One region of the Aerococcus loyolae genome, then DNA from elsewhere that is predicted to be linked to it. Evidence: predicted binding sites of a transcription regulator. Region 1 holds the regulator's gene; each other region holds the start of a gene.
What was found. Region 1 encodes NrdR, which represses ribonucleotide reductase genes. Its sites were predicted from a motif close to ACACNATATATNGTGT; they were not measured.

Region 1 (10,557 bases):
TCTTGATTTCACTAATAAAAGTAGGATAGTGGAACAAGGTGGTCGTGAAACCATGGTCAGCCAAGTGGTTAGCCACAGCTGCCGCTAAGTAGGACTTACCCACACCAAAGGGACCATGTAAGTAAAGTCCTTGGTGAAATTGCTTGGGCTTAGACCGCATGGCTTCGACGAAATCAATGGCTTTCTCCAAGGCAGCTTGCCGCTTGGGATCGGTAAGATCAAAGTTTTCAAAGGAAGCTTGCTTTAAATCTTTAGGCATTTCTAGTAAGGTGACCCTTTGTTTCTTCTCCCGTTCCTTTTGGGCGGCGAGAAATTCATCAGTCGCCTGATATTCAATATCTATATAATTAAAATTCATAATGAGCTTGGGATAGAAATTAGGAAATTTGGGTTTCTTTCCTGCCCTGATCCGTTCTTTTTCTTGAACAAATTCATAGAGTTTAGATATCGAACGGTCAATCGTTTCTTGGTCTAGGTCTTCTTTATGCTTATCAATAAATTGTCTAACATCCGAATCAGTCAAGACTTGGGCCTTGGTTTGGTCTAAGCGTTGGCGAAAGTTGCCTTTATTGAGCTCATGGCTGATATCTTCCCCAATATTTCTCATTCGTCTCCCTCCTCACTATTCAATGCCCTAATCCGATCGGCTAAGGCTTGGACACTTTCATGGTCCATTTTTTCCTCTTTATCTGCCGTCTCTTGTTTTTGATTAAACCAAGCGGGCTGTAATTCTTGATAGGTCTTATGTTTTTTATTTTGCCGCTTATTTTTGCTTTGTCTTTGTTTTTGAATCCGTTTAGTCCGTTTGTTGAGATAGGTGAGTGCCTGTTCGGGGCTTTGAATATTTTTTTGGCTCCAATCATCCACTGTCCGCTCAAAGGTCGACCGGACGATACTTGAACTTTCTTGGCTGATCAAATAATAGTGAATCATAATATTCAAGGTTGGTCCATCGATAAGGCCCTTATTCATGACCATCTCTAAGGTTTTTATCTCGTTAGTGGTTAGATAGCCGTTTTTTTGTTCTTTGATAGTCTTAGCAAAGGTCAGTGGCGGATAAGCCTTAGCTGCCTTGATCAAGGCTAGGCTAGCTTCATCCTGATTTTCTTTGGGTAAATCCTGACTCTCGGTCTGCTGCTTGGCTTGGTCCATTTGATAATCAGGTCGTTTTTTTACCGGTTGGTCCGCCATGGCCTTGATCACTAGGCCTTGGTAATAATTAATGTCCACTTGGTTGGTTCTCACATTACTTGCCTTAATGGCAAACTGGGACAAGGCTACTTCATCCAAGCCATAGAGGGCATGAAGAGTCTGGGTCATCTCCTTCACATCTTGACTAACTGCCCTCTCACTAAGAAAAGACCTTTGAACCAACTCGGTAAAATAAGCCATATCAAAATCACTGACCAGACTAGTTTTTAAAGAGGTTTTACTTGGCTTCTTTAACAAGCTTTGCTTTTCGCTTTCACTCAACTGGCGACTGCTTTGTGAGAGGTGAAAAACATCCTGAAAAGTCGCTGTGACCTCCTGCCAGTCATTTTCCTGACTATCAGCAATCTTTTCAAAGCTAAAGCGGTCTAATAAACGATTAAAACGCTCTTCCCCCACATGGTCTAAAAGTAAGCTAGTCATTAAGCTATCCTTAAAAAACTGCTCAGAAGAAACCGGTGCTAACAACTGATAGAGGGCCTGGACTGGGGCTTGACCACTTTGCTGGGTGTAGCTACGTAAGAGGCCAATAGCCTCTAAACGGCGCCTACTTCTGACATAGCGCTCCTTTGAAAAAACCAATTGGTCCATAATTTCCCCATGATTAATTACTTCTGACTGATAAGTCGAACGGTCGATATAGGCATAGAGGGTCATATAGAGAGCAAAGGCTTCGGCCCCAATAATTGGTTGGTAGAGATAGGTTAAGACTTCCAGATCGGCATTAGAAACAATTTGGGTGAGGATAATTTTTAGAGGTTCACGTGGATTTAACTTTTCCCAGGGATTCAAGACCGATCTTCCTCCGTGTCATTGGCTTCTAAGTCTAAATTCGTTTGCCCCTCCGCGTTAGTTTTTTGCATTTGCTTCAACTGCTCAATTTCTTGCAAAAAGACGGTGGGGTCTTCGAAGTGACGGTAAACACTAGCATAGCGAATATAGGCGACTTCATCAATCTTGGGTAAAATATCCATGACCATTTCCCCTATTAGGGTCGAAGGAACCTCGTTTTGCCCCTTTTGGCGAATATCCGATTCGATTTTCTTAACCACATCTTCTAAGGTTTCTAGGGCGATTGGCCGTTTTTCACAGGATCTTACTAAGCCCCGTAAGAGTTTTTCCTTGGAAAATTCTTCCCGGGTACCGTCTCGTTTGATAACTAGTAAAGGCATCTTCTCTACCCGTTCAAAGGTCGTGAAGCGAAAATCACATTGCGTACATAGGCGTCGCCTTCTTATCGATGTATTTTCCTCCACAGGCCGACTATCGATTACTTTCGTATTATTATCTTGACATCTGGGGCAGCGCACAATATTCACCTTCCTTGGACATTTTCTAAAATATTTCTTTTATTAATTATAGCACAGTTTAAAGCTGGAAGGATAAGGGGCAAAAACCAGCTTATTTTTTGGCTTGAAAGCCTTGGATACTCAACCAGGCCTCGACTTGCTGTTCAGTTTGCTGGATGCTGCCCTGGTTATCAATCACAATATCTGCCCAGCGAAGTTTCTGTTCAATATTATATTGAGACAGCATGCGGTCAAAAGCCTCGTCTTCACTTAAATTATCTCGGTCCATCAGTCGTTGCAATTGAATGCTTTCAGGAACATAAACCAACATCACCGCATCACAAGCGTCCTGGTACTTGGTCTCGTAGAGTAAAGGAATATCCAAAACAATCAATTGATGGCCCTGGTCTTGGTAAGATTGGGCTTGATCGTTGACCCAGTCATAGATATAAGGCAAGAGCAGTTGATTAAGCGCTTTGAGTTGGTCCTTATCTGTAAAGACCACATTCCCTAATTTCTTCCGGTTAAGGGTGCCATTAGGGAAGAGAAAATCCTCACCAAAATGCTCTTTTATAGCTTGTAAGCCCTGTGTTCCCGGCTCAACCACAGCTCGGGCCCCAAGATCTGCATCCACTACCGGGAAACCAGCTTTTTTAAAATAATTAGAAACGGTTGATTTTCCCGTAGCAATTGACCCTGTTAATCCTAAGCGAAAACTCATTCATACACTCCCTTTATTTCTGACAGTTAGGACAAAAATGGGTCCCCCGCTGTCCTAATTTAATCTTTTCAATGGTCGTTCCACAGTTTAAACAGGCTTGGCCTTGGCGCTGGTAAACCTTGAGATAATTTTGATATTGGCCGTCCTCCCCTAAGGTGTTCTGATAGGTCCGCACACTAGAGCCGCCTAAGTCCACCGCTCGACTGAGGATATCTCGCATGGCTTCTAATAGGAGTAGGGTCTCTTGGTCAGTCAACGAATTGGCTGGCCGACCTGGATAAATTCCCGCTTGAAATAAGGACTCATCAGCATAAATATTGCCAATTCCAGCAATTTTTTGCTGGTCCAGTATTAATGATTTAATAGGCCGCTTGGAAGCCGCTAATATTTTTTGAAATTGTTTTAAACTGATATCCCAGGGTTCTGGGCCGAGCTTTAAATTTTCAATAGCCTGGGGCATATCTTGGCGAGAAAATAAGGATATCCGACCAAATTTACGCACATCATAATAGCGTAAGTCCCTGCCATCACCCAAATGACAGATGAGGTGACTATGCTTTAGAACCGGCGTCTGCCTATCACAGACAAAGTACTTGCCTTCCATCCGCAGATGGCTAATCCAGGCGTAATCGCTCCAATAAAAAAACAGGTATTTCCCATAACGGTCGACCCGTTCAAAGGTCTCCCCTACCATGGCCTCACGAAAGACTTGAGGGGGACAATTAATAATCTTTGCCCACTTCACTTCCACATCCTCTATTTGGGCATGAGGAAGAACTTTATTAAGCCCCCGTCTCACATTTTCTACTTCTGGTAACTCTGGCATTAACTAGCCTCCTTCATCCCGCTAAAACACTGTTAGCAGTCTAACCTATTCTAATCAAACAATAACCATAAATAAAGTAAAGAGTGCAACGGTCATAACAAAGGACGAAACCGCTACGCATACTATATCTGTAACTCGCTTCGATTCGAACGGCTATAGCAATAAAAAACGAAGGGAGAACCCTATTCAATAGTCTCCCTTCGTTTACGAAATAGCCAGCAAGGCTAAGCTTTAGATTAGATCTTACTTCACTTTATATGATAGGCTTAGAACCCTTGTCCCAACCTATCTTATCATAAGAAAACTTTTCTTAGTTTTTCCTACTTGGCATCATACCAAGTGGCCCCATAGTTACTATCAACAATTAAGGGGACGTCTAAAGAAACGGCATTTTCCATGACGTCTTTAACTAGGGCAGCTAAGTCTTCTAAGTCCTCCTTGGCGACTTCAAAAATTAACTCATCGTGGACTTGGAGGAGGAGATTTGCCTGAAGTTGATGTTCCTCTAGGGCTTGATCCATCTCAACCATGGCTACCTTAATAATATCGGCTGCCGTTCCTTGAATTGGCGAATTCATTGCGGTTCTTTCGGCAAAGGATCTAACATTATAATTTTTAGCCTTTAAGTCAGGGAGGTAGCGACGGCGGTTAAAGAGAGTCTTAGCGTAACCAGCCTCACGCGCAATTTCCACACTCTTATCCATATATTCAGCCACTTTAGGATAAATTTCAAAATATTTATCAATAAAGGCCTTGGCCTCTTGACGAGAAATCGAAAGATTTTGACTGAGGCCATAGTCACTTATCCCGTAAACAATCCCAAAATTGACTGCCTTGGCTTGACGTCTCTCATCCTTACTAATGTCCTTTTCATCTTTATGGAAAACTTTAGCCGCAGTAGCAGTGTGGATATCCTTATTTTCTTTAAAGGCTTCTTGAAGATGAGGGTCACCAGAAACATGGGCAAGGACACGTAATTCAATTTGCGAATAGTCCGACGAGAAAATGACCCAGTCCGGATGAGAAGGAACAAAAGCTTGGCGAATTTTTCGTCCCTCTTCGGTACGGATAGGAATATTTTGTAAGTTAGGATCAGCTGAACTTAAGCGCCCGGTAGTGGTTAAGGTTTGAATGAAACGACTGTGAACCTTGCCATCTTGGTGGATGAAATCGAGTATTCCTTGAACATATGTGGATTGGAGCTTAGCTAATTGCCGATAGGCTAGGATCAGATCAATGATAGGAACCCCTTGTAATTTTTCCAATTCCGATTGGGCCGTTGAATAGTTACCGGACTTGGTTTTCTTGCCACCCTTTAAGCCCATATCTTCAAAGAGGATCTTGCTCAACTGTTGGGTGGAATTAATATTAAATTCGACCCCGGCTTCCCGATAGATTTCTTCTTGCAGTTGGTCAAGTTGCTCTTCATAGGACTGAGACAAGTCTTCCAGTCTGCTGCGGTCAACGGAAATTCCCATAATTTCCATTTTAGCTAGGACCTGAGCTAGGGGAAGTTCGATTTGGCGATATAAGTCGACCATTTCATCCGCTTCTAAGCGGTCTTTAATAATAGGTAGTAGGTCATTAATAACAGATACCTTAGCTACCAGATGGTCATAAAGACGGGTTTTATCTTCAGGAACCGCCACTTTCTTGCCTTTCCCATAAACTTCATTATCATAGGCTAGATAATCCAAATTGAATTCTCGGGCCACATTGGCCACATCGCCACTTAAATCACGGGCATGGATAAGATAGGAAGCGATAAGAACGTCATCACTGACCCCCTCTAAGTCCATCCCCAAACGTTTTAAGATCACTTGGCTGCGCTTGGCATCATAGAGGACCTTTTTAGCATGGGGATTTTCTATCCAATTTTTAAAAGCTTGGCTTTCCTTCACCAGATCTGGAGAGGCCAGGTAGATATGATCCTTATTTCCCCAAACAACATAGATTAACTCCCCTTCATGGTAATTATTTTCAAACATTTCTAGGTAGAGGGCTGTTTGGTCTTGGGTGAAGTGCTTAGCTTCAAGTTGATCAAGGACTTGATAATCAGGGACTTCCCAGCTGGAATCCTCTAATTCAAAGTCAGCGTCAGCCCCAGAGTTAGCTAAGAATTTTTCCATGAATTGCTTGAAGTTCATCTCACGATAAAAGTTAACCAAGTCTTGAGCTTGAATGCCTTGGCATTTTAAGTCTGCCAGGGATTTTTCAACTGGAGCATCAAGAATAATTCGGGCTAATTTCTTTGATAGGAAGGCCTGGTCCTTATCCTTGACTAAGTTTTCCTTACGTTTTTTCCCGGAGACTTGATCGATATTAGCATAGACCTCTTCCATGGAACCAAATTCCTGAATTAATTTCAAGGCAGTCTTCTCTCCAATTCCAGTCACACCAGGATAATTATCGGAATTATCGCCCATCAACCCCTTAACATCAATGAGTTGTTCAGGGCTAATCCCTTGGTCTGCTTGAATGGATTGGGGAGTATAGGAATCAATATTGGTCACTCCCTTACGGTTAATATCTACCCTAACCTGGTCCCTGGCCAATTGAATCAGGTCCTTATCGCCAGAGATAATCACCACATCCATACCAGCTTGAGCCCCTTTTTGGGACAGGGTACCAATGATATCATCCGCTTCATAATTTGCTAATTCATAGTGGGCAATACCAAAAGCATCCAGCAATTTATTAAAATAAGGCATCTGTTCCACAAATTCTTGCGGCGTTTTATCCCGGCCACCCTTATATTCAGGATAATATGCCGTCCGAAAGGTGGTCTTACCAGCATCCCAAGCCACCAGGGCATGGCTAGGCTTTTCTTTTTCTAAGACGTGGGTCAACATCAAGTGAAAGGCATACAGGGCATTGGTATGTAGGCCCTTATTATTTTTAAAACGATTTAAATCATGCATGGCAAAGAAAGCCCGAAAGGCTAATGATGAGCCATCGAATAGCAATAATTTTTCTTGCTTGGACAAGTTGATTCTCCTTTACAATCTTAATGGTCCATATATTGGGGAAGAACGGTTAACATGGCATCCATCACATTTTTTTCTCCCGTGGTTTCATTATTAGTAATGACATGAATAGTGAGGTAACCCTTTAATTCATCCACTCTTAAAATTTCAAAATGAAAGGTCAGGGTCACATGATGATAGATGGGGTTATTAATCGTAAAATTCAATTCCACCAGGTCTGAATGGGGGCCAGGGAATTGACCTGAAACTGTTCGTGTTACGGCTCCAATTAGAGCAATGGGCGGAATCTGGGCGCCCTCCTTACCAGGTAGATAAAGGGGATTATGATCATCTGTTACTCCCATGTAGAGCATAATATCGCGTTCACGAAAAGATTCCGTTGTGGAAAAAGTATCGCCCACTTGAAACCTTCTTTTCTGATTTTGCTTTTCTTCCATTAGCCACCACTCTTCTCCCTTATATTTTAAGTATTTCTTTTATTTTAGCAAAAGCAAGCCCAGTTGACAAAAAGCCTAGCCAGGCAAAATAAAAGCCAATGATAAAAAAAGCCTGACCAGACTGGCTAGGTCAGCGATGACTTAGAGACAGTGGTCAGACTTTTCAAGTGTCTTTATATTTTATTGTGGAATAACCAATTGTTGGCCAGGTAAAATCAATGAGTTGGCCTTTAATTGATTGGCTGCCAGTAATTGGTTTAAGGAAACCCCATGGTTAAGTGCAATCCGATATAAGTTATCGCCAGCCTTAATTTGATAAGTATTGGCCGCTTGAACTTGACTGACTGGCTTAGGACTTGTCTGCTTTTGACTAGGGGTTGGTGCAGTATTTTCTTGACTAGCACTTACTCCTGTCTTAGCTGCGGGTTGATAAGCCGCTTTAGCCGCTAAATTGAGTCTTTGCCCCACGTAAATCGCATTAGAAGTTAAACCGTTAATTTGTTTTAACTGGCTCACTGTCATGCCTTGGTTACGGGCAATGCGGTAGAGGGTATCCCCAGCTTGGACTTGATAGACCCCAGCCTGACTAGTATTTTGACTTGGTGCTGGAGTGTTGGCAGCTGGCTTAGTGTTGGATGGCTTATAGCTACTTTGGCTAGTTTGGTTAGTAAAGACTTGGCCTGGATAAATAAAATTAGAAGTTAAGCCATACTTAGCCTTTAAAGTATCAACTGTCATGCCCAAGTGCCGTGCCACTGTCCACAAGCCGTCCCCAGCTTGGACCGTGTAAGACTTGTAACCTGCATGGCTTTGACCTTGGGACTGCTGATTGCTTGTTGTGCTTGTGCCTGCTGGGCTGGATGCGCTTTGTGTTTGGCCAGGGGCATAGAGAACCTGACCAGGGTAGATAAAGTTAGAAGTCAAGCCATTAGCAGCTTTAACTGCTTCAATGGTCGTTCCCAAGTTCTTAGCAACCGTCCATAAACCATCTCCAGCTTGGACCCTATAGGACTGTTTGACAGACTGAGCGGGCTTTGCAGCAGGGCTAGAAGGTCTTACTGGTGAGCTCGTGTTTGTTTTGGCTGGACTGGATGAGCTTGCCCCGGCGTAAAGGACTTGCCCAGGGTAAATCAGGTTGGAACTAAGGCCGTTAGCTTGTTTGACTGCCTCAACACTGGTTCCCAATTGGCGAGCCACTGTCCATAGGCCGTCACCAGGTTTCACCACATAGGACCGTCCGCCTGGTTGAGCTGTAGGCGTGCTTACTTGGTTGGAATTTTTTAGATTGTTACTAATTGTTTTTCCTGGCGTATCGTATTGGCTTAAATTATTCTTAGCGATAATGCTATTTAATTTACTGCCATAGGAAGTATCAGTTGCATAGCGACCGGTTAACCAAGCTGTGGCATCCTTATAGGAATTGGTGTTGCTCTTCCAGGCCCCACTATAGAAATTAGGGTTCCAAGAAGTCCCATTTTTTAGGACGCCAACATAATCGATGAGGGATTCCCGGTAAGATGGATACATCCGAAAGCCATCATTAATTTGATAATAATTTCCACGGCCATCATCCTCTAGGGTGTTAAAATTAGCCGTTTTCCCTTTATAATTCCCCTTGATACCAAAGAGATTATTATAGGGTGCTTGCGATAATCGGCTAGATCCCCAGCCTGATTCTAAGGCTGCTTGGGCCATCATCACAGAAGCATAAAGGTCATTTTGATTGGCTAAGTCATAGGCGTAAGGTAAAATTTTATTAAGAAAATTATTGCTAGTAGGTGCTAAGGTCGTTGCTTGAACTGGTGTATAGTTAGCCAATGCATCTGCCCCAGCAATGGCAACTACGGAGCTCAATAAAACCGCACTGGTCTTAATAAGTTTCTTGGACTTTTCTTGATGACCTGTCATAATATTAGAAATCCCCTCTCATTATCTAGAATTACTCATTAATAATTATAGTATAAATCGTGAGGAAAAAAATGCCTTTTAACAAAAGAGGGGATTCTTAATATTCGTAATAATTTTGTAACATTGCTAGCGTATAATAGAAGCAATTCGATAGAATGCGAGGAAAATTTATGTTAAAAAATGTGATCGAAGTCAGCCATCACATTATCAAAGAACATTTACAAACCGGCATGACCGCCTTAGATGCCACTATCGGCAATGGCCATGACACCTTACTCTTAGCTCAAAGGGTCGGTCAGTCAGGCCAGGTTTATGGCTTTGACCTCCAAGAACAAGCCATTAACGCCACTCAAACCCTATTAGAAAAACACCACTGTCAAGAGCAAGTAAGACTTTTCCATGACTCTCACGCTAAGATTACTAAGTATCTTAAGGCTGATGAGAGCATAGATTTGGTCATTTTTAATTTGGGCTACCTACCTAAGGGAGATAAAAGCATTATTACCAAGCCTGAGTCGACACTCCCAGCTATCGAAGCTAGTCTTTCTCGGTTAAAGCCCGAGGGAATACTCTTAGTAGCGGCCTACTTGGGCCATCCTGGAGGAAGAGAAGAAGCTCAGGCCATTCAGGACTACCTCAGTCAAATCAACCAGGATAAGTATAGCGCTAGTCACTTTGAATTTCTTAACCAAAAGCACCTCCCCCCAAAACTATTTCTTGTCGAGAGGAGATCCTAGTATGAATAAAGTGAAATCCCTGTTAAAAAGCTTGCAGCAGTCCTTTTCTTGGCCGAATTTTTGTTTTCAATTTGCTTTGCTTTTATTAGCCTTCCTTCCTGGATTAAAAGCCATTTGGTCAACTGGCATCATTAATTTTTACGGCCTAGGTCTGGCTTTTATCTTCCAATGGCTTAACCAGGAACTCTTTTTACTCTTTAGCTTTGGGGAAAAGCATTCCCTGATCGGCCAAACTAAAGCCTTACTTCTCATCGAATGTCTTTGCTTTATAGTTATTTTTTTATTGGCCTTTTCTTTCGGCTGGCTGGCTTTAGCCCTAGGCATTCTTATCTGGCTTTTAACTCATAGCCATATGATCAGCCAGCAATGGAGCCCTTACCTAGCCATCATTATCTATTCCGGGCAATTATTGCTGATGAATAACCTGTTAGAATATTTAAATT
Region 2 (10,557 bases), 350 kb from region 1:
TTGGGTCATTTAATTGATCAAAGCATTGGCGACCAATGGCATCAAGGTATTGCAGATCTTAGCGATTTAAGCAAAGAAAAGAATAATACGAATTTCATGAATCAATTAGCCCAAATTAAGCAGGCCAACAAGGAACGGTTAGCGGACCATTTAAAAGCAAGTAAACGGATCGATATTAAGCCAGATTCGATTATTGATGTTCAAATTAAACGGATCCATGAGTATAAGCGCCAACAAATGCTGGCCCTTTATATTATTTACAAATATTTTGATATCAAGAACGGCAACCTTCCCCAAACCCCAATCACCATTCTTTTTGGCGGCAAGGCTGCTCCAGCCTATACCATTGCCCAAGATATTATCCACTTAATTCTTACCTTGTCAGCTCTGATTAAGGAAGATCCTGAAGTGGCACCTTATTTACAGGTTGAGTTTGTCTCCAACTATAATGTCACGGAAGCAGAATACCTCATCCCGGCAGCTGATATTTCTGAACAAATCTCCTTGGCTTCAAAAGAAGCGAGTGGGACGGGGAATATGAAATTTATGCTCAATGGTGCCTTGACCATTTGTACCTTGGATGGGGCGAATGTGGAAATTGCTGAGCGGGTAGGAGAAGACAACATCTACACCTTTGGTAAGTCTAGTGATGAGATTATTGACCTCTATACGAATAATGGCTATAATCCACAAGATTACTATAATCGCCCCGCCATTAAAGCTCTGGTCGACTTTATTGTGAGTTCGGAAATGATTCGCTTAGGCCATGAGAGCCAATTACGGCGTCTCTATGAAGATATCAAGAACAAGGACTACTTCATGGCCATGATTGACTTAGAAGAATACATTGCCCTCAAAGATAAGATGTACCAAGACTATGAAGACCAAGACGCTTGGTTGGATAAGGTCTTAGTCAATATTTCTGAGGCAGGCTACTTCTCTAGTGACCGGACCATTTTGGAATATAATGAAGATATTTGGCACTTAGACGTAGACGATCCCGAATAAACCGATAAAAATACATAAGTAAAATAAAAAATGCAGCAAGCCTAAGGACTTTGCTTGAGAAGTAGGAGCGTTTAGAACTTCTCAGTGATCCTTTTGTGCTTGCTGCACTTTTTATTTATTGTGTTGTTGAAGATGGAAGCGACAAGTCTTTAGTCGATGCATTCGTTTTCGTATTCTAAGGCAGAGCTCTTTCCTTTAGACCAGATAATTAAACCGGCAATCCCTTGAGCTAACATGCCTAGGTATGAGAAACCAACGATGAGGTTGCCCGCTTGTAACCAAAGAATTACTGAAAGGACATCGTTAATTAACCAGAGATAGTAGCCGTCCTTGTGACCAGTCACTTGACGTTGTTGGGCGGTAAAGGAAATCCCGTTAGTGATGGCATCTAAGACAATTTGTTGGCCACCCAATACATAGGAGAAGGCCCCCAAACCAATGGTCCAGAAGAAGACAGCTTGGCAAATTATTTTTAAATTAAAGTATTGGTCGACATGGAGGTCACCATTTTCGTCTCGACGTTTAGCCCAACTGAAGTGGCCGACAAATTCGGTGATGAGATAGTAAATAGATGAAAACATATCCCCGTAAATCCCTAGGATAGCAGCAGCGGCAATCCCGAAGATATTTTGAATCCCATTGACAATAAAAGTGGGTTGCCATTGGATGGCTAAGGTCCAAGTGCCTAAAAACCCAAAAATACTCATCCCCAGAGACATAAGGATGTTAAGGTCAAATTCTTGGCTGGTTAAACTGGTAATAATTCCATATAAATTAAATCCCAAGGAGACGATAAAACCAAAAGCGATGATGGCTAATTCCACCTTGTTGAGTGGTTTTAAGGCGCGGTGAATACATTCTTTTAAGGACAGGGTCTTAGTGGCTTTGTTTTGTTCTTGCATATATTTTCCTCGTTTTCCTATTGAATTTTTTCTAAGTAAGTGTCAATACTATCAAAAATGATTTGGGCATCTTCGGGACGATGAATGTCATAATTATCCACATTTAGCCGCATTTTAGGTGACTGGTCATAGTCTGCATACCATTGACCATAGTGGCTGTGGAGTTGACGGTAATAATCGTAAAGGCCATTATCAGAACTTGGTTGTTCATAAACTCGGCCCCGTTTTTTGATGTTTTTGACAGCGTTGTCTAGGGAACTATCTAAAAAGACTAAGAGATCAGGAGCCTTTTTAGGTAGGCTGTCTAATTCTTCCATCATGTTGGCTAGTAAGTCACGGTAGATGCTAAACTCTTCTTCAGAGATATTCCCATTTAAAACATTCAAATAGGTGAAAAGTTCGTCTTCGTAAATACTACGGTCCAAAACGTTATTATTATCAAAAAAGGCTGCCTTAATATTTTTAAAGCGTTGGTTTAGAAAGTAAATCTGTAAGGAAAAGGCATATTTCTTGGGGTCTTGGTAATATTTATCAAGGATGGGGTTTTCCTCGACAGGTTTGTAAAATACTTTTGTGCCTAAATATTCAGCTAATTTTCCGGCATAGGTCGATTTCCCTGCGCCGATGGTTCCAGCAAAAACTATCACTATTGTAATCCCTACTCTCTAACTATATATTGTGCTGTTTTCTTATAAAAATAAGGGTAAACACTATATCTTGTGTCCGGAAAGTATTCTATCATAGGATATTGAAAAGGCCAAGGAAGAAATTTTCCTGCAATCTTTGACTTATTTGACTAAGCTTGAGACTGGCTGGATGGCTCAGGTTAATTATTTTTAAAATTTAATTAAGCTTTAATATTTGGAGGCCGTCTTTATAAAAGTTCTAAAAAGGTAAATTGTAAAATGAAGTGCATAGAGAAAAGGACGACAAAAAACCAGTGATGCTCTATACTTAAAAGCGTCTAAACCCAAGTAAAGGAGCACTCACTGGCTATGAAACATTCTAACACGAAACCTAGATCATATACACACCTTTCTGCAGAAAAACGCGGAATTATCCAAGCAATGCACCAAGAAGGACATAAACAGAAAGAGATTGCTGACGCCGTTGGCGTCAATCAATGCACCATATCTCGTGAACTAAAACGTGGAAAAACACGTCAAATGAACTATGATCATACCTACGTTGATGTCTATCTTGCAGAAACTGGCTCGCGTGTTTATAAAGATAATCGGTCAAATTCTAAAGCCAGAGGCGCTTTGTATGGAAAATCTAACTTCATTAAAGCCTTTGAGGAAGCCTTACTGACACCTAAAGAAGACCGTATTTTCAGTGTTGATACGTTTATTCATGATTACCGCAGAAAACACCCTTTAGAAAGAGTTCCTTGCACCAAAACCATGTATAAATATATCAATCTTGGTTTATTAAATGTGAGGAATATTGATCTTCCTATGAAAACAAGGATTCGTCCAAGAAAACAACCTAGTGAACCGCGTGGGACGAATAAAAAGGTATTTGGAAAAAGCATTGATCAGCGATGCCCAGACGTCCTTTCAAGAGAAGAATTTGGTCACTGGGAGCTTGACCTCGTGATAGGAAAGAAGACTAAAGGAGAGCCATGTCTTATTACTCTAGTTGAACGGAAAACGCGAAAATTCCTCACCAAGAAGACTTGGAAGTGGGATGCAGATTCCATTGTAAAATCGGTTAAAAAGGTGATTCTTAAAGAGGGTCAAGCGTGTTTTAAAACCTTAACGACCGATAACGGCAGTGAATTTTCTAAACTATCTCAGCTTGAGTATGCTCTGAAGGATTTGGAAGTCTTTTTCGCCCATGCCTATTCAGCTTGGGAAAAAGGCAGTAATGAGAGACATAATCGCATGTTAAGAGAATTCTTGCCCAAAGGGACAAGCTTTAAAAAGCTGACATACCAGGAACTCGCACACTATACGAATACAATAAATAATCGCTTTAGAAAGGTCTTAGATTATCAAACCCCTAACGACTGTTATAACCTAGAAGTTGCGAAACTTCAGGAAACGCTTAAAGAAGCAGGCTAAAGTGCTTAACAAAGCATAGAGATTCAGTGTGGGCCAGTCAAGGTCCGCTTCGCTCTCCACCTTGACAGCCCCACCCTGAATCTCTAAATGATAATCAAGCACTTTAAGCTAGAGAAAAACGGGCCAAGAATTATTGACTTTATCAGCTTTTTAGTTATTTGGCATGACACTGGGATTTTTTAAAATAAATATGCACTTGATATTGCAATTTACCAAAGTTCTAAAAAGACTGATAAGGTGATGAAATCGCTTGCGAAAGCGGTAACAAGCTGCTATAATAAGCTTGTGAGTCCCTTACAATGCTTACCCAAAACCTGTAAGGGCTTTTTTGTTTTCAAGGAAATATAAAGTAGTCCTTGGCTTTTTTCTCGCAAATCCTAGTAATCGTGTTAGACTGAATAATAATAAGCAGCGTAATTTCTATGAGTGGAGGACTTTAGATATGGCAGAAACTTTTAAAGAACAATTAGGCAAAGAACAACTCTTACCCTTATACACGGTTAATGACTTAGGGTCGGTAGCCTTAGCTGAGGCGGTTTTAAGTGAAAATAACTTATCCTTTATCGAAGTCACCTACCGCAGTGACCTGGCTTCTCAAGCCATCCAGCAATTGGCGGATAGGGGAAAATTAGTTGTGGGAGCAGGAACAGTCCGTGACTTGGATACCGCCAAGGACGCCGTTGATCATGGCGCGCAATTTATTGTCAGTCCCGGTTTATCGACTGAAGTAGTCGATTATTGCTTGAAAGAAGATATCCCTGTCTTTCCGGGAGCAGTTACTCCAAGTGAAATCATGCAAGCCATGGACTTAGACCTTGACGTGGTGAAATTCTTCCCAGCCAATGTCTATGGGGGCCTGTCAGCGATTAAGTCTTTAGCAGGGCCTTTCTTTGATATCCAATTCATCCCCACTGGCGGGGTCAATAGTGACAATTTCACCGACTATTTAGCCAATGACGCCGTATTGGCAGTGGGAGGCTCCTTTATCTTGTCTGAAAAAGAGGTCTTAAAAGATGAAGGAAAGACAGCCTCGGAAAAATTAGCTGCCTTAACCAAGCAGCTCCACTAAAATTATTGGCAGGATAACACCCAGCTTTTAGCGCCTGGGTGTTTTTTGAACGAAGATTTTGTTAGCCAGCTAAAAATTGACAGTAAATAAGCCTGATTTCACCTCCAGGGGTAAGATCAGGCTTATTTCTTTATTGATCAGTATCGACCGGGACAGGTATGTCCACATAAACTTCTTCACCAATATGAAAACTGGCTTGGGCAGCGGTAAGATTGGTGAGTTCTTCTTGGACTTTGTCTACTTCTTGGCTCGGAACGCCTAAATGATAGGTCACTTTTTCCAAGTAGGTTGTATCTAGGAGCGAGTAGGGAGAGTTTTCCACCCAGTAGGCCATGCTACCATTGAGGGAATAATCGATTGTCACGTCGACTTGGGTTTGCAAGCGGCGTTCAACCACACCAATTTGGTGGACGGCTTCGGAAACGGCACCGCTATAGGCCCGGACTAGACCGCCAGCTCCCAATTTGGTGCCTCCAAAATACCGGGTAACCACACAGGCAACATTTTTTAAATCCATATTTTTTAGGACTTCCAGCATAGGAACTCCAGCAGTTCCACTGGGTTCACCATCATCGAGGGCTCTTTGAATTTCATTACGCTCTCCGATTTGGTAGGCGACACAGTTGTGGGTGGCCTTATAATGTTCTTTTCTCACCTCTTCAACAAAGGCGTCGGCTTCTTCCTTAGTGTAGGCACGCTGAATCCGACATATAAAGCGTGATTTTTTGATTTCTATTTCATGTTCACCAGCACTTTTAATGGTACGGTACTCAATCATTGATGGTTCAGCTCGTTTCTGTTTATTTTCTCCTTATTGTAACTAAAGCAGGGCTAAAGTTCAAAAGTCTCCCTTTATTCGCCAACTCGGAGGACGAACTTAGTCATTAATTACGGCTTAATAGTTTAGCTCAGTGGATAAAGAGAGGATGAATAACCATGCAAGACTTACTTTTAGGACGGCTGCTGGCGGCAAGTGAGCTACCTGAGGAGCTTGATTTAAGCGATGCCTCTAGTTTGCCAGCGATAAAGGTCGATGGAAAGCAATTGGTCTGCCAACGTTGTTTTAACCAGCTAGCTTTTTATCCGAATCCGTGTACTTGTGAAGGGACGTGTTTTTATTGTTTAAATTGCTTGGCCTTTGCCAAGTTAAGGACCTGTGACCGGCTTTATTATGACTTAGATCCTCATTTTTACTTTAAAGACTTATGTCGGGAACAACCTTACCTAGAATGGCCGGGCACCCTATCGCCCCAGCAAGAGCAGTGTGCCGATCAATTGCTGGCTTCTTATCAAGCGGGGCAGGATCACTTGGTTTGGGCAGTCACTGGAGCAGGGAAAACAGAGATGATTTTTCCCCTAGTTGACTATGCCCTCTGTCAGGGGCAGCGTATCGCCTTGGCCACGCCTCGGGTCGATGTCTGTAATGAGTTATTCCCCCGCTTTCAAGCTGCCTTCCCAGAAATTGATATTCTCCTCCTCCACGGCAAGGTTGACCACCCTTACCGGCTAAGTCCCTTGACTATTGCTTCGACCCACCAGTTACTGCGCTTTTACCAGGCCTTTGATCTTTTAATTGTTGATGAAGTCGATGCCTTTCCCTACCATGGTGATCCCTTATTAGAAGCAGCTAGCCGCCGAGCCGTCAAAGATACCGGCGTGCGAGTGGAACTCACCGCTACCCCTTCAAAAGACCAGCAAAGGGCTATCAAGCAGGAAAAGATTGCCGCTTCTATCCTGCCAGCTCGCTACCACCGCCATCCTCTCCCAGTTCCCAAGCACCGCTGGGTTGGCGATTGGCGCCAAGCCATTGCTAAGGGGCGCTTGCCGGGTGTATTAGGTTCAACCATCCAGTCCTTTCTAAAGAAGGGCGAGGCTTTTTTACTCTTTCTCCCCCATATTGCCATGATGGAGGCACTCGAAAAAATTCTCCATAAGCATTTTAAGCAAGTAAGCTTTACTAGTGTTTCCTCCAAGGACCCTGATCGGATTGAAAAGGTAGCCGCCATGCGTGAACAGAATTATCAGTTTTTACTTACCACTACTATTTTAGAGCGGGGCGTGACCTTTCCCGGTATTCACGTCATTGTCTTAGGAAGTGAAGACCGGGTCTTTAACACCTCCTCCTTAGTTCAGATTGCTGGACGGGTAGGACGAAAACCTGACCAAGCCAGCGGGAAAGTATATTTTCTTCATGAGGGGAAAACGAAGGCCAGCCTGCAAGCGGTCAAGCAGATTCAGTGGCTAAATCAAGAAGCTAGGAAGCGGGGGTTAATCGATGAGTGAGTGCTTATTGTGTCAGGAAAGCTTCCAAGAAAAGCTTAGCTTAAAAGAACTCCTCACCTGGAAAAGCTGGGAGCCTAGTATTATCTGTTCGACTTGCCAAGAGGCCTTTCATTATTTAAAGGGGCCGCGTTGTCAGCAATGTAGCCGGGAATGGGAAGAAGAGGACTACTGTTCTGACTGTTTGACCTGGCAAAGGGAGGATGGCTGGTACTTTCGTAATTACTCACTCTTCGCCTATAATGATGTCTTTAAAAACTGGTTACATACCTTGAAAAGTAAGGGGGATGTCAGGGTAGCTGGTTTATTTACTCAAGAACTCAAAAAGATTAAAGGCGCCTACCCCGGATATACCTGGCTAGCCATTCCTGGCTCAAGTGCAAAGTTTAAAAAACGCGGTTTTCATCAAAGTGAGCTTATTTTGGACCAGGCGGGTATTCCCTACCAACGTTTAATCCACCTAGCTGGATCCAAAAAGAAACAGGCCCAGTTGAACCGCCAAGAGCGTTTAGCTAACCAACGCCAGATTGAACGCTTGACAGAAGGACCACTCCCTCAAAAAATTCTTCTCTTTGATGATGTCTATACAACCGGTGCGACGTTCCACCAAGTGGCCCGTTTTTTAGAATCTTTTGGGGTAGAAGAAATCACTTCACTTACGCTGGGACGTTAGGGAAAACTGCCTTATGACTTGAATTAAAGCGCTATCTAACATATAATATAAGTAGTAAGAAAGAAGCTTATTAAGAGCTTCTGCCAGACCATGTTTGGCTTAGGAAGGATGAGTAATTATGTTTACTTACAATGTTCGCGGAGAAAATATTGAAATCACTCCTGCTATCCGTGATTATGCAGAGAACAAGATTTCAAAAATCGAGAAATACTTTAAAGACGCTCCGGATACAACCGTCTATGTGAATGCCAAAGTCTACCAAAACGGAGAGGCTAAAGCAGAAGTTACCGTTCCCCTACCACGTTTAACCTTACGGGCTGAAGAAACCTCACAAGACCTTTACGGTAGCATTGACCTAGTGGTTGATAAACTCGAACGCCAAGTGAAGAAATATAAAACTCGGATTAACCGCAAATCACGTGAAAAAGGTATTTCTGATGTGATGTTTACTGAAAACAATCAAGAAGACAGTAAAGATGACAATGACAGCAATATTGAAATTGTTCGTACCAAGAGTATTGCGGTAAAACCAATGAGCGCTGAAGAAGCGGTCTTACAAATGGAAATGTTAGGACACTCATTCTTTATTTATGAAGATGCTGAAAGTGAAAGCGTGTCCTTAGTTTACAAACGCCATAACGGTAAGTACGGTTTAATCGAAATTGAAAAAGACATCGTTAACGAATAAGAAAAATTATTTTAGTAAACAAGCTGGGTCACCTTGATCCAGCTTTTTTGAATGGAAAAGCATTCTTTGCTTTTTGCTGTTGATGAGTAATCATTTAACAAGACTTGTAAGATAAATAGCCATGAGCAGTAGTGGCGCTTTGAATGTTGGGCCTTAGCCATGAACAAGCAAGCGATGTGAAATATGGCTAGTAGGCGCTAGCCGTACTAGCCGTTTGAAGCTCGCTAGATGAGGGACCTTGGGCTGAATCGATGCCATGGCTTTTCAACGGCCAAAATTCAAAAGCAGAACGAATGCTCATCAACAGCCAACAGCATTTAATAGAGAGCTAAACAAGTCAGCTAAGTAACTAGCGATAGCTTGAAAGGTCAGGGTAGTTATAAAAACAAAAAATGATATCATTTCGCCGACTTGGCTTGCTTCTGTTACAATCAATGGGGAAAGTTTTTCTTGTTTTCATAGCTATAAAAAAATGCTAGAATAATAAAGATACCTTATTTATGCAAGGAATACGAGTAGATTAAGGAGAATTCCATGGCCAACATTTTAAGAAAAATGTTTGATAACGATAAAAGAGAATTAAAACGTTTTAATAAACAAGCAAAAAAAGTGGAAGCACTTGCTGATAAATACAGTGAGTATTCCGATGAACAATTACGGGCAAAAACCACCTCTTTCCGTGAGCGCCTCGCTTATGGGGAGAGCCTAGAAGATATCTTAGTCGAAGCCTTTGCCACTGTTCGGGAAGCGGCTAAACGGGTTTTAGGCTTATACCCCTACCATGTCCAAATTGTAGGGGGCTTAGCCCTGCATTATGGGAATATCGCTGAGATGAAGACCGGTGAAGGTAAGACTTTGACGGAAACCATGCCAGTTTACCTCAATGCCTTAGAAGGTAAAGGGGTTCATGTGGTAACAGTCAATGACTACCTGGCCCGCCGTGACTCGGTTGATATGGGAGAAGTCTATCGCTTTCTAGGCCTCACAGTCGGTTTAAATACCAATGACCTAACCGCCGAAGAAAAACGGGCTGCCTACCACTGTGATGTGACTTATTCCACCAACAATGAATTAGGGTTTGACTACTTACGTGACAATATGGTGGTTTATAAGGAACAAATGGTCCAACGTCCCTTGCATTACGCCATTGTTGACGAGGTGGACTCCATTCTGATCGATGAAGCCCGGACGCCTTTGATCATTTCTGGTCAAGCTGAACAATCCACAGCCCTTTACCAACGGGCCGATTATTTTGTTAAGTCCTTGAAAGAGGAAGAGGACTATGTCATTGATATTGAGTCGAAAACCATTAGTCTGACTGAACAAGGGGTTGACAAGGCTGAGGCGGTTTTCCACTTAGATAATCTTTACGATGTGGAAAATGGTCCCCTGATCCACCACATTGATACGGCCTTACGGGCTAACTACATCATGATCCGCGATATCGACTACGTGGTTCAAGAGGATGAAGTGAAGATTGTGGATGGCTTTACTGGTCGGATTATGGAAGGACGGCGCTATTCAGATGGCCTCCACCAAGGGATTGAAGCCAAGGAAAATGTGCCCATTCAAAAAGAATCCAAAACCATGGCCACCATTACCTTCCAAAATTACTTCCGTATGTATGACAAATTAGCCGGGATGACCGGGACAGCCAAAACGGAAGAACAAGAATTTCGTGAAATCTATGACATGGATGTTATCCAGATTCCTACCAACCGCCCAGTCCAACGTGAAGACGCCTTGGATAAGATCTATCCTAACTTGATGACCAAGTTCCGTGCTGTAGCTGATGAAATTGAAAGCCGCCACAAAAAAGGTCAACCGGTATTGGTAGGGACAGTTGCGGTGGAAACTTCAGAATTACTGTC
Region 3 (10,557 bases), 950 kb from region 1:
GTCTGTACCTGGTTCAAGTTTGACAAATGATGATTTGCCGTCCTTAGGTTCAACGATTTCTTTCGTCCCAATTTCACGGATTTCAGGTTGGGGCTCCAGCTCACGCACACGACTGACTTCAGTAAAGTAAGATTTATAATTCTTACCATCTACTTGAATGGTATCCTTACCTGTTTCTGTTGTTTCAACAAGTTCATGTTTATAAATAATGCGGTCGCGGCCCTTCACACCACCTTGAACAACAACGGTTACCCCTTTAGGTAAATTGTTATTTTCACGGGTTTGAACTTCGAATGGAACTTCTTCAGTCGTCATTTCAAAGCTGGTGTATTTTTTATCTTCTTTTTTCTCTTCTTTGTAGAAGCCAGCGTCAACAGTCAGGTCATTGCCATTTTCAAGGGTAACAACTACTTGATTGCCGCGTGAATTCTTACCAACTGTGCCTTGGTTTGCTTGAGTTGGTAGATAGCCAGCTGGTGTATCAAAGGACACAATGTATACGCCGGTAGGTTTTTGAAGGAAGTGGTAGTTGCCTTGTGCATCCGTTACGGTAGATTCAATGACTTCACCACGTGCATCACGTAAGGTTACTTTAACCCCTGCAATACCAGTTTCACCTTCATCTTGGATGCCATTCTTATTGGCATCGTCCCATACGTAGTCCCCAATATTATATTCTTGAGCGACTTGGCCTGTACCATCCGCTTTATTGGTTTCTTTCGTAATATCAAAGGTCCAGTAGAATGGCGAATTGTTCGCATATAAGGTACCCTTGGCAGATACAGTGGTTTGCCCATCTGCTGCTGGTTTAAACTTAGTATCTACAGTGTAGTAATAAGCATCGGTAGTGCCGTTAGGTAGTTCGATAAAGATACCATCAGGCGTACGTTTGATATTTAAGTTATTGGTTACTTCTTGGAGGGTATTTGGATTGTGATATAAGCTTTGGTTAATTTCTTGACCTTTAGGGATCCGGTAAACATGGACCGTATCCGATGGGCTAAAGCTTGTGTCACTTTGAGCATCCTTCTTAGTAATCGCAATTGTTGGAACACCAGGGTTTAAATGTCGGTTAACTGCTTGGTAATCTGCTTCTAGTGGATAAGCACCAGTTTGCAGGTTGATGTGTGTCGCATTGGCTACCCCTTGAACACGGAAACTCTGCTCATTTCCGTCGATATTTTGAACGAGGATCTCGTTACTTACACCTGTTCGTTGATCTCTACCAATGCCTTGATAATCTACATTTATCACGTGGCTTTGAGAACGGTCGCCTACTGATACCATGATCGTCTGAGGGCCATCTTGGGGAACAGTTTTCGGATCGATAAAGATTGGGAAGCTGACATTTGCCTTAACATTATTCAGCAATTCAGCTGTAGGTGTTAAGACATAGCGAATCCGACGTTGGTCTTGTGGCAGGATAACTGGTTCAGCTAGAACGGCCCCTTTGAAGTAAATTGGCTTAAGAGAAACCGCAGCATCTTGCATTACCCCATTCAGGTTCACATTGTTGCTATATTGAATATCAAAATAGTCACCAGCTTTAGCGCCATTGCCAATATTGAAAGATGTATCAACACGTAAAGACCCACTTGCCTGAGGTTGAACGGTTCCTTCTCCTACTCGACTCTTTGGATTTGAAATGTTGATTTCAACATTTTGAATCTCACTATTCACGTTTTTCCCTGGAATCTGGCTAGCATTAGCATACAAGGCTAAACGTTCTTTTGTATCGTCCTTAGCCGCATCTGCTGCATAAAAACCTGCGCGTTCAGGCCTTTCTTGGTCTCCTGCTTCTGCATTCTTCCCATCCGGGTTTTGGTCATTTTCAGCTTTAGCTTCCTCTTTTTCAGAAGCTACGACTGTGTCAGATTCAGTCGCGCTTGTTTCTGGCAAGCTTGGCTGAGCTTCTGTCACTTCACTGGTTTCATTACTACTTGGTGCTGATACAGTTTCAGCGACAGGTGCACTTACTTCTTGGTTACTTGCAGCTTCAACGACTGCTGCATTCCCCATGAAAAGTAAGCCAGCTACTACCACTACTGATGCAACGCCAACATTCAAACGTTTAATTGAATAACGATAAAATTTATTACTTCTTTTTTTCTGAAGTAATTTAAGATTATTCTTACCAATCATAAATTCCCCTCCGTTTTCTTTAGTTTAAAAAATAGATCATCGCTTAAATCAATCTAAGCATGAGAATCGTACAAAAAAAAACGCAAGGATTTCATCAAATAATACTGATATTTATTTTTGATTATTTTAAAATAAATAATGCAAATATAAAATAAATTCAAATAACAGTAGGTTTTTAATCTTAATTGTCTAAATAATAAGGAAATATTCAACGCAATTAAAATACATTTTTGTTCCATGTAAAAAAAAGATGAAGTCATTCGGCTTCATCTCCTTTCCAATTGACTATATATGTTGGATATGCTAGATAGTTTACGTATATTTGTGAAGAATCAATAAAGGTGACGTGGGAGATATTACAAATGGCATTGAATCAAATTTATCAAATTACATAAATATATTAATTAATAGCCGTAATATCCTGCTAAATAAAAAATCTGGCTTATATGTAATTATTCTTCGCTCACTTTAAACTTTAATTTATTTTACAAATAAACTGTATATATTTATCAATAAATACGATTATTATTTTTATTTATATACTAAATTATTGGCTTTTCTTATAGTTTTTAGAATTTCTTCCTTCTATAAGCATTTATTTTAACAATGTTTAGTGTGTAATTTCTAGAGCTAAGTTTATTTACTGAAAGCTAACGCTATAGTTCTTTTGAAGGTAAATATTAAATAACATCATTCTCCTTAACTACCACGCCATAAAGTGCCCACTCCCTGTCTCCCCCCAGGCCAGGTCAGCCTGGGGCTGTCCTGACTATCGCCCCCAGTAGTCCACCCCTGCTACGACCCGATGAGCCAAGTTAAGCTAAATAACAAAAAGTTTCCCTAAAGTTTGCTGACCTTGAGTCAAGGCCTCAAGGTCTCCACTATGGGGGACGCTTCTTCTAATATAAATTCTGATTGCCAACTCCAGCTTGTCTCACACGGTAATATATTCGAGTCAGGAGTGGGATTAGGGGCTAACATACAAAAAGGACTATAAGTCTAAATCTAATCTCCCAAAAGATGAACTCAAAATCCAACTTTAGGGGCACTACATCTAACTTAATGATTGCACTCATTAAGTTAACTATCAAACTGATAGACCTATTCAAACAATTCAATTTTAAGGGTTCTAGTAAATTATCTATCCCTAATATAATTAATCATAAACAAAAGGATAAAGATAGTAAAGATTGCAATACTAATATCAGTAACCTTTTACAACACTTAACCCTTGATACAACAACACCAATCAAAATAGTTTTTTATAAGAATTATTTGAGTCGATAAATGAATGCGCTTCCTTCCAACTAGTAGAAGGAAATAGCCGAAATAAATGAGATATGTAATAAAAAAGAGCCAGAAAATAGCTTCCTTTAGATTCATCTATCTCACAATTTCTTATGAAGATTTCCATGAACAATATAACAAGATTTAATAGTACGTGATGATTCAGAATTTTATAAGAATCCGATTTAATAATCTTTGCAAGCTCCTAACGATGGCTAACAATCCCTTTCCATAATTATCTTATTATTTTAAAAATTTTTCATTAATATAAGTTATCAATATTGATCCCAAAAACCCTGCTAAAATATAATTTAAACCATACTTAAGCTCCCATTTTGAAAGAATATAAAAGTTTAAAATAAACAATAAATCACATAAAACCAACTTTATTTGTATTTGAGAAGAAAATTTCAACGTTTTCCACCCTACAATACTTCCTCCAACCAACATTAAAATTACCCAAATACTTAGTGGGGATGATGAACTATGTAAATAAATCGAGAAAAATCCTAATAAAGATACCATCAACATAATATAACCTAATAACGCTAGTCTCTGCTCTCTCGAGGACAACATAAAACCACCTCTAAATATTTTTTGATAGCGTTTTCACTTTCACTTTAGTAATACTCTTAGTTAAAATCAAATAAAAAGGCTTGAATTGGAACTTGTAATTTGCGTAGCAAGGCTTTCTTTAAACGAATAAAATGAGCAGATTAGGGGCAAGTGTCAATACCAGATTTATAATAATACAGATATTATAGAACCTAAAATAACCCCCAAAAGTTGAATCTTGAATTCAACTTTTGGGGGTTACTACATTAATCTAGTTTATTCTTTTAAAGTTATTTTATTATAAGCCGCATTTTAATTGGGCGAAGCAATTGGAGCAAGTGTTGCAGCCGCCAATTTCTTCCACAATCCCGGTCCGGCAAATTGGGCAGGTATTGCCAAGTTCGCTACCGAAGACGACTTCTTCATTGGCTTCAGCTTGGGCTTGGTCGACTAATTGACGTAATTCGTCACTGTCATCAACGACAACCACATCGGCTTGTTTGTTTTGATCGGCTTGGGAAGCTTGGTCACTGTCTTCATGTTCATCCTTATTTAAGGTGAGAACTTGGGAATCCCGCGACCCGTCAACATAAACGGTCCCACCCTTAGCGCCACCTTCATAAAGTTTTTCATAGACTTCAGCCACTTGGTTAACAGCGTAACCCTTAGGTGCGTTCACCGTCTTAGAAATGGAGCTATCTACCCAACGTTGGATAGTGGTTTGCACATCAACGTGTTCTCTTGGGCTTAAGTCCATGGCTGAAACAAAGAAGTCAGGGAGATGGTCAGCATCGGCTTCTGGATGTTGGTCCAGGTATTCTTGGACGATATCAGCATTCACTTCAATGAATTTACCTAAGCGACCAGTCCGGTAGTATTTAAAGGCAAAGTAAGGTTCTAGCCCGGTAGAAACATTCATCATGGTCCCGGTACTTCCGGTTGGCGCCACGGTAAGTAAGTGGGAGTTGCGGATTCCGTACTTCAAGACGCCTTCACGGATACTTTCAGGCATTCTTTGCATGAAACCGGATTGGACAAAGCGTTCTCTTAATGCTTGGGTTTCTTCTTCTGTTTCTCCAATTAAGAAGGGGAAGCTGCCCCGTTCTTTGGCGAGTTCGATGGAGGTTTGGTAAGCCGTTACGGCGATGGTTTCAAAGACTTCATCGACTAATTGATTACCTTCCTCAGAGCCATAGCGTTTTTCACAGTAGATTAAGAGGTCAGCCAGGCCCATTACCCCTAAACCAATCCGACGTTCACCGAGCGCTTGTTTCTTGTTGGCTTCCAAGAAGTAAGGTGTGGCATCGATGACGTTATCTTGCATGCGGATGGCGGTAGCTACCGTTTCTTGTAATTTTTCTTTATCGAGACGTTTGTTTTCCTTATCTGCCATTTGGGCCAGGTTAATGGCACCCAGATTACATACAGAATAAGGCGCTAGTGGTTGTTCCCCACAAGGGTTAGTCGCCACCACCTTTTGACCATAAGCCACAGCATTGGTGTCTTCGTTGGCCCGGTCAATAAAGAAAATCCCAGGTTCGGCCGCATAGGTGGCACAGATGTTGATCAATTGCCATAGTTCTTTGGCAGGTAGGGTCCGGTAATCGGTAATTTCATGACCCATGGCTTCCCACTCGCGCACATCGCCAACTTCTTGCCATTGGCTATCATAGGCTTCCATTTCTTCTTGGTCATATTTTTCCACTGCGGGGAAGCGTAGGGTCCAATCCTTGCCTTCCTTAACAGCTTCCATAAAGTCGGAGGAAATCGCTACCGAAATATTGGCCCCAGTTAAGAAGTCCGGTTCATTGACTTCGTAGTGACCACCCAGTTCCAAGTTTTCCTTGGCTTCCGCATAGGCGGCATCACTCACCTCACCGCCTTGTTTTTCCTTGAGGTCAACGACCGCTTGGAACATGTCAATTTGAGCTGGGGTGGAGTAGACGAATTTTAACTTTTCATCGACTAATTGCTTAATGTAGCTGTCCTTGGAGCTTTCTTTGATAAATTGAAGGATGCGAGGGTTTTGCATCTTAGAAATGATAAATTCTAAAATATCTGGATGCCAGTCAGCTAACATGATCATTTGGGCCCCACGACGGCTGCCCCCTTGTTCCACCAAGTGGGTTAATTGGGCAATGTCGTCCAACCAAGAAACTGCTCCAGAGGACTTGCCGTTAACCCCACGAACTAAAGAATGACGTGGTCTTAGGGTAGAGCCATTGGTCCCTACACCCCCACCACGAGACATAATTTCCATGACTTCCTTACGGTGGTCAGCAATCCCACCCCGAGAGTCAGGCACGTAAGGCATCACGTAGCAGTTAAAGTAGGTCACGTCAGTTCCTGACCCAGCACCATATAAAACCCGGCCCGCTGGCACGAAGTTTCCAGCCGCTTCTTCGCGGAAGAAGGCTGCTTCGATGTCTTGACGGTGGTCTTCGTCACGGTCAATGGCTGCTAGACCATGGGCGTTCCGTTTAGCAATTTGTTCATAGTAGATTTCTAAAGGTTTGTCGATTTCATCCAAGGGGCGTTGAACAATACCAGTTTCCTGTTCTTCTCCCATTAAGGAACCACGATAAGCTTCTTCAACCCAAATGGTTACTGTCTTATTATCAATGGCTTGGACAATCCCAATCCCCCGTCCAGGATATTGAGGGTCAGGACGGACAGTTAGGACCACCAAGTCACCTGGAGCCAGGGTTTCCTTCATGGTATCTTTAAAGGAATAACGGTCCAACATGACCATCCGACTAATCCCAGAAAAGCTTTTGTTCATGTCTTCTGTCATCGGATAAACTTGGGGAAAGGATTGGATGGCTTGGTTGAGGGCCTCTTTATTCCATTCCACTATATTCTTCATCGCAGTTTCCATAATGAATCTCCTTTATACTTTACTTATTAGTAGACTTTTCAGCTGCTTTAGCGTGAGTTAAGTTAATGGTCTATCGGCTAAAAATTAGCTGCATTGCTATTATAGGAAAAACTTAAGCATAAAGCAAGCTAAAAATCAATATATAGTATCAATTAAAAAGCAACAACACTATATGTAGTGTTGTTGCTTGACTCAAATTGGTTAAAGCCCAGTCTCATCGCCTTGGGCAAAAAGAGAGGCGCATATCTTGTAGTCGGATATGCGCCTATCCTGTTTTAAATGCTTCATACCTGATTAAGGCATACCGCTATAGTTTTCATCGATTGGTTTGGTAATTGTAGCAATTTCTGCTAAATTTTCGTTGTCGGATGGCTCATGGGCCGGCACTTCAACAACCTGTTCCACGCCTAATTTTTCTGGTTCCATGTGACGGTAACGTCCGACACCAGTACCCGCAGGAATTATCTTACCAATAATGACGTTTTCTTTCAATCCGAGTAACTCATCCCGTTTACCACTAATGGCCGCATCGGTGAGGACCTTGGTGGTTTCTTGGAAGGAAGCGGCAGATAGGAAGGACTTGGTTTCCAAGGCTGCCTTGGTAATTCCTAAAAGGACTGGTTGACAGGTAGCCGGTTGTTGGCCAGTCTTAATGATTTCCTCATTGGCATCTTCAAAGTCACCAATGTCCATTAAGTGCCCTGGCAACAAGTCAGAAGCGCCTGGGTCTAAGACTCTTACCTTACGCATCATTTGACGTAAGAGGACTTCCACGTGCTTGTCGTTAATGTCCACCCCTTGTTGACGGTAAACCCGTTGGATTTCCGCTAACATGTAGTTTTCTACGGTGAGGGAGTTGGTAATCCGGAGCAATTCTTTGGGATCAATGGACCCTTCCGTCAATTGGGCACCACGTTCAATCAAGTCCCCTTCACTCACCTTCATGCGGGCAGTGTAAGGCACCTTGTATTCCCGTTCATCGGTTTCCCCTTTAACGGTAACTGTCTTGGTCCGGGTTTCTTCTTCAATATCAATGGCAACCACTTCACCGGTCACTTCAGTAATGACCGCTTGCCCTTTCGGATGACGGGCTTCAACGATTTCTTGAACACGAGGTAAACCTTGGGTAATGTCATCCCCGGCAACCCCACCGGTATGGAAGGTACGCATGGTCAACTGGGTACCCGGTTCCCCAATGGATTGGGCAGCCACGATACCAACTGCTTCACCGACTTCTACTTCACCATTGGTTGCAAGGTCAGAACCGTAGCAGTACTTACATACTCCATGACGGGTCCGACAAGTGAAGGCGGAGCGAATGGTGACCTGCTTGATGCCAGCATCCTCAATCTTAGCAGCAGTTTCTGGTGAAACCAGCTCATTATGGTGAGCAAGAATTTCACCGGTTTTTGGATCACGGACAGTTTTTTGGATATAACGACCGGTGAGACGTTCAGCTAGGCTTTCGATCATTTCGTTGCCTTCTTTAATGGCTGAAACGGTTAAACCACGGTCGGTATTACAATCATTTTCCCGGATAATCACGTCTTGGGCAACGTCAACCAGACGACGGGTTAGGTAACCAGAGTCGGCTGTCTTCAAGGCGGTATCGGTCATCCCTTTACGGGCCCCGTGAGTGGAGATAAACATTTCTTGAACCGATAGCCCTTCACGGAAGTTAGAAGTAACTGGCAGTTCAATAATCTTACCACTTGGTCCTGCCATCAAACCACGCATCCCCGCTAATTGGGTAAAGTTGGAGATGTTACCACGGGCACCAGAGTCCATCATGATAAAGAAGGGGTTGTCTGGGGACAGACTGTGGGTTAATTCTTTTTCAATGTCGTTCTTGACGTCATTCCAAGTGTTAATGACTTGGTCATATCTTTCGTCATCGGTAATTAAACCACGACGGTATTGCTTCATGATATTGTCCACGCGTTTGTGACCCTTATCCACGTATTGGTTCTTAGAGTCTAAAACGGTAATATCAGCAATCCCAACGGTAATCCCTGACTTGGTGGAGTAGTAGTAACCCAACGCTTTCAAGCGGTCTAAGAATTGTGAGGTTTCGGTAACCTTCAAGCGCTTGAAGATAGCGGCAATAATTTCTTCTAAGTAGCCCTTCTTAAATGGAGCGGTAGTTTCTAATTGCGCAATGGCTTGGTCAGTATCTTCCCCAGGGTTGACGAAGAAACGATCAGCCGTTTGGCCATTTAAGTTTTCTGATGTGGGCTCATTAATATAGGCAAAATCAGCCGGCATGATTTCATTGAAGAACAATTTACCAATGGAGGTAATCATTAATTGTTCTTTTTGTTGGTCGGTCCAAGCATATTTAGGGAAGTGTTTAGGACTAATCACAACCCGGGTATGCAATTGGGCCGCCCCATTGGCATAAGCAATATGGGCTTCGCTGAGTGAAGAAATCTTCATTCCTTCCCCAGTCATCCCAGCTTCTTCTTGGGTTAAGTAGTAATTCCCTAAAACCATGTCTTGAGATGGGGTGACCACAGGTTGTCCATCTTTAGGGTTTAGGATATGGGAAGCAGCCAGCATTAAGATACGGGCTTCGGCTTGGGCTTCTTCTCCTAAAGGCAAGTGGACCGCCATTTGGTCCCCGTCAAAGTCGGCATTATAGGCTTCACAGGCTAATGGGTGCAGGCGGATAGCCTTTCCTTCAACCAAGACTGGTTCAAAGGCTTGGATCCCTAAACGGTGGAGGGTAGGTGCCCGGTTAAGCAATACCGGGTGTTCACGCATGATCTCGCCGAGGGGTTCCCACACAGCATCATCCTTGCGTTCAATCATCCGTTTGGCATGTTTAGCATTGGTGGCAATTTCACGGTCCACCAATTCCCGAATCAAGAAGGGTTTAAAGAGTTCTAAAGCCATTTCCTTAGGCAGACCACATTGATAGAACTTCAAGTGCGGGCCAATGGCGATAACGGAACGACCTGAATAGTCCACCCGTTTCCCTAAGAGGTTTTGACGGAAACGACCTTGTTTCCCTTTCAACATATGTGAAAGAGATTTGAGTGGCCGGTTACCCGGTCCAGTCACCGGACGACCGCGACGGCCATTGTCCACTAAGGCGTCAACAGCTTCTTGGAGCATCCGTTTTTCATTTTGAACAATAATATTTGGTGCATTGAGGTCTAATAAACGTTTTAGACGGTTATTCCGGTTAATCACCCGGCGGTAGAGGTCGTTTAAGTCACTGGTTGCGAAACGGCCCCCATCTAATTGCACCATCGGACGTAGTTCAGGTGGGATCACTGGGATCACATCAAGAACCATCCATTCCGGTTTGTTACCGGATTTTCTAAAGGCATCCATGATGTCTAGGCGGCGGATAGCCCGGGTCCGTTTTTGACCCTTGGCAGTCCGTAATTCTTCTTTTAATTCCGCACATTCACGGTCCAGGTCTACGCGGCGTAAGAGTTCCTTAATGGCTTCAGCACCAATGCCCGCTTGGAAACGGTCACCATACTCCGCCTTATACTCCCGGTATTCCCGTTCAGAAAGCAATTGCTTAGGCGCTAGAGGCGTGTCACCCCCATCAATCACCACGTGGGAAGCAAAATAGATCACTTCTTCTAAAGACCGTGGGCTCATATCTAAGATCAGGCCCATCCGACTAGGAATGCCTTTAAAGTACCAAATATGGGTAACTGGTGAAGCGAGTTCCAAGT

Region 2: CJ190_RS01155 (deoxynucleoside kinase) is a predicted target of NrdR. The motif match lies at 2,618-2,633, and genes of this name have one in related genera.
Region 3: CJ190_RS07705 (vitamin B12-dependent ribonucleotide reductase) is a predicted target of NrdR. The motif match lies at 7,028-7,043, and genes of this name have one in related genera.

What each region holds. Positions count from the first base shown of each region.
Region 1 is NZ_CP126958.1:607,707-618,263, reverse strand. Features, by position in the region: gene dnaI (primosomal protein DnaI) at 1-607, opposite strand, end outside; gene CJ190_RS02690 (DnaD domain protein) at 604-2,001, opposite strand; gene nrdR (transcriptional regulator NrdR) at 1,998-2,519, opposite strand; gene coaE (dephospho-CoA kinase) at 2,611-3,219, opposite strand; gene mutM (DNA-formamidopyrimidine glycosylase) at 3,233-4,045, opposite strand; gene polA (DNA polymerase I) at 4,366-7,032, opposite strand; gene CJ190_RS02665 (hotdog family protein) at 7,053-7,469, opposite strand; gene CJ190_RS02660 (LysM peptidoglycan-binding domain-containing protein) at 7,650-9,377, opposite strand; gene CJ190_RS02655 (tRNA (mnm(5)s(2)U34)-methyltransferase) at 9,548-10,114, shown strand; gene CJ190_RS02650 (hypothetical protein) at 10,116-10,557, shown strand, end outside.
Region 2 is NZ_CP126958.1:257,580-268,136, forward strand. Features, by position in the region: gene CJ190_RS01145 (glycogen/starch/alpha-glucan phosphorylase) at 1-1,008, shown strand, start outside; gene pnuC (nicotinamide riboside transporter PnuC) at 1,158-1,910, opposite strand; gene CJ190_RS01155 (deoxynucleoside kinase) at 1,928-2,557, opposite strand; gene CJ190_RS01160 (IS30 family transposase) at 2,906-3,976, shown strand; gene CJ190_RS01165 (bifunctional 4-hydroxy-2-oxoglutarate aldolase/2-dehydro-3-deoxy-phosphogluconate aldolase) at 4,419-5,045, shown strand; gene CJ190_RS01170 (YigZ family protein) at 5,176-5,823, opposite strand; gene CJ190_RS01175 (DEAD/DEAH box helicase) at 5,982-7,328, shown strand; gene CJ190_RS01180 (ComF family protein) at 7,321-7,998, shown strand; gene hpf (ribosome hibernation-promoting factor, HPF/YfiA family) at 8,117-8,686, shown strand; gene secA (preprotein translocase subunit SecA) at 9,221-10,557, shown strand, end outside.
Region 3 is NZ_CP126958.1:1,692,436-1,702,992, forward strand. Features, by position in the region: gene CJ190_RS07700 (collagen-flanked surface repeat-containing protein) at 1-2,142, opposite strand, end outside; gene CJ190_RS07705 (vitamin B12-dependent ribonucleotide reductase) at 4,283-6,862, opposite strand; gene rpoC (DNA-directed RNA polymerase subunit beta') at 7,157-10,557, opposite strand, start outside.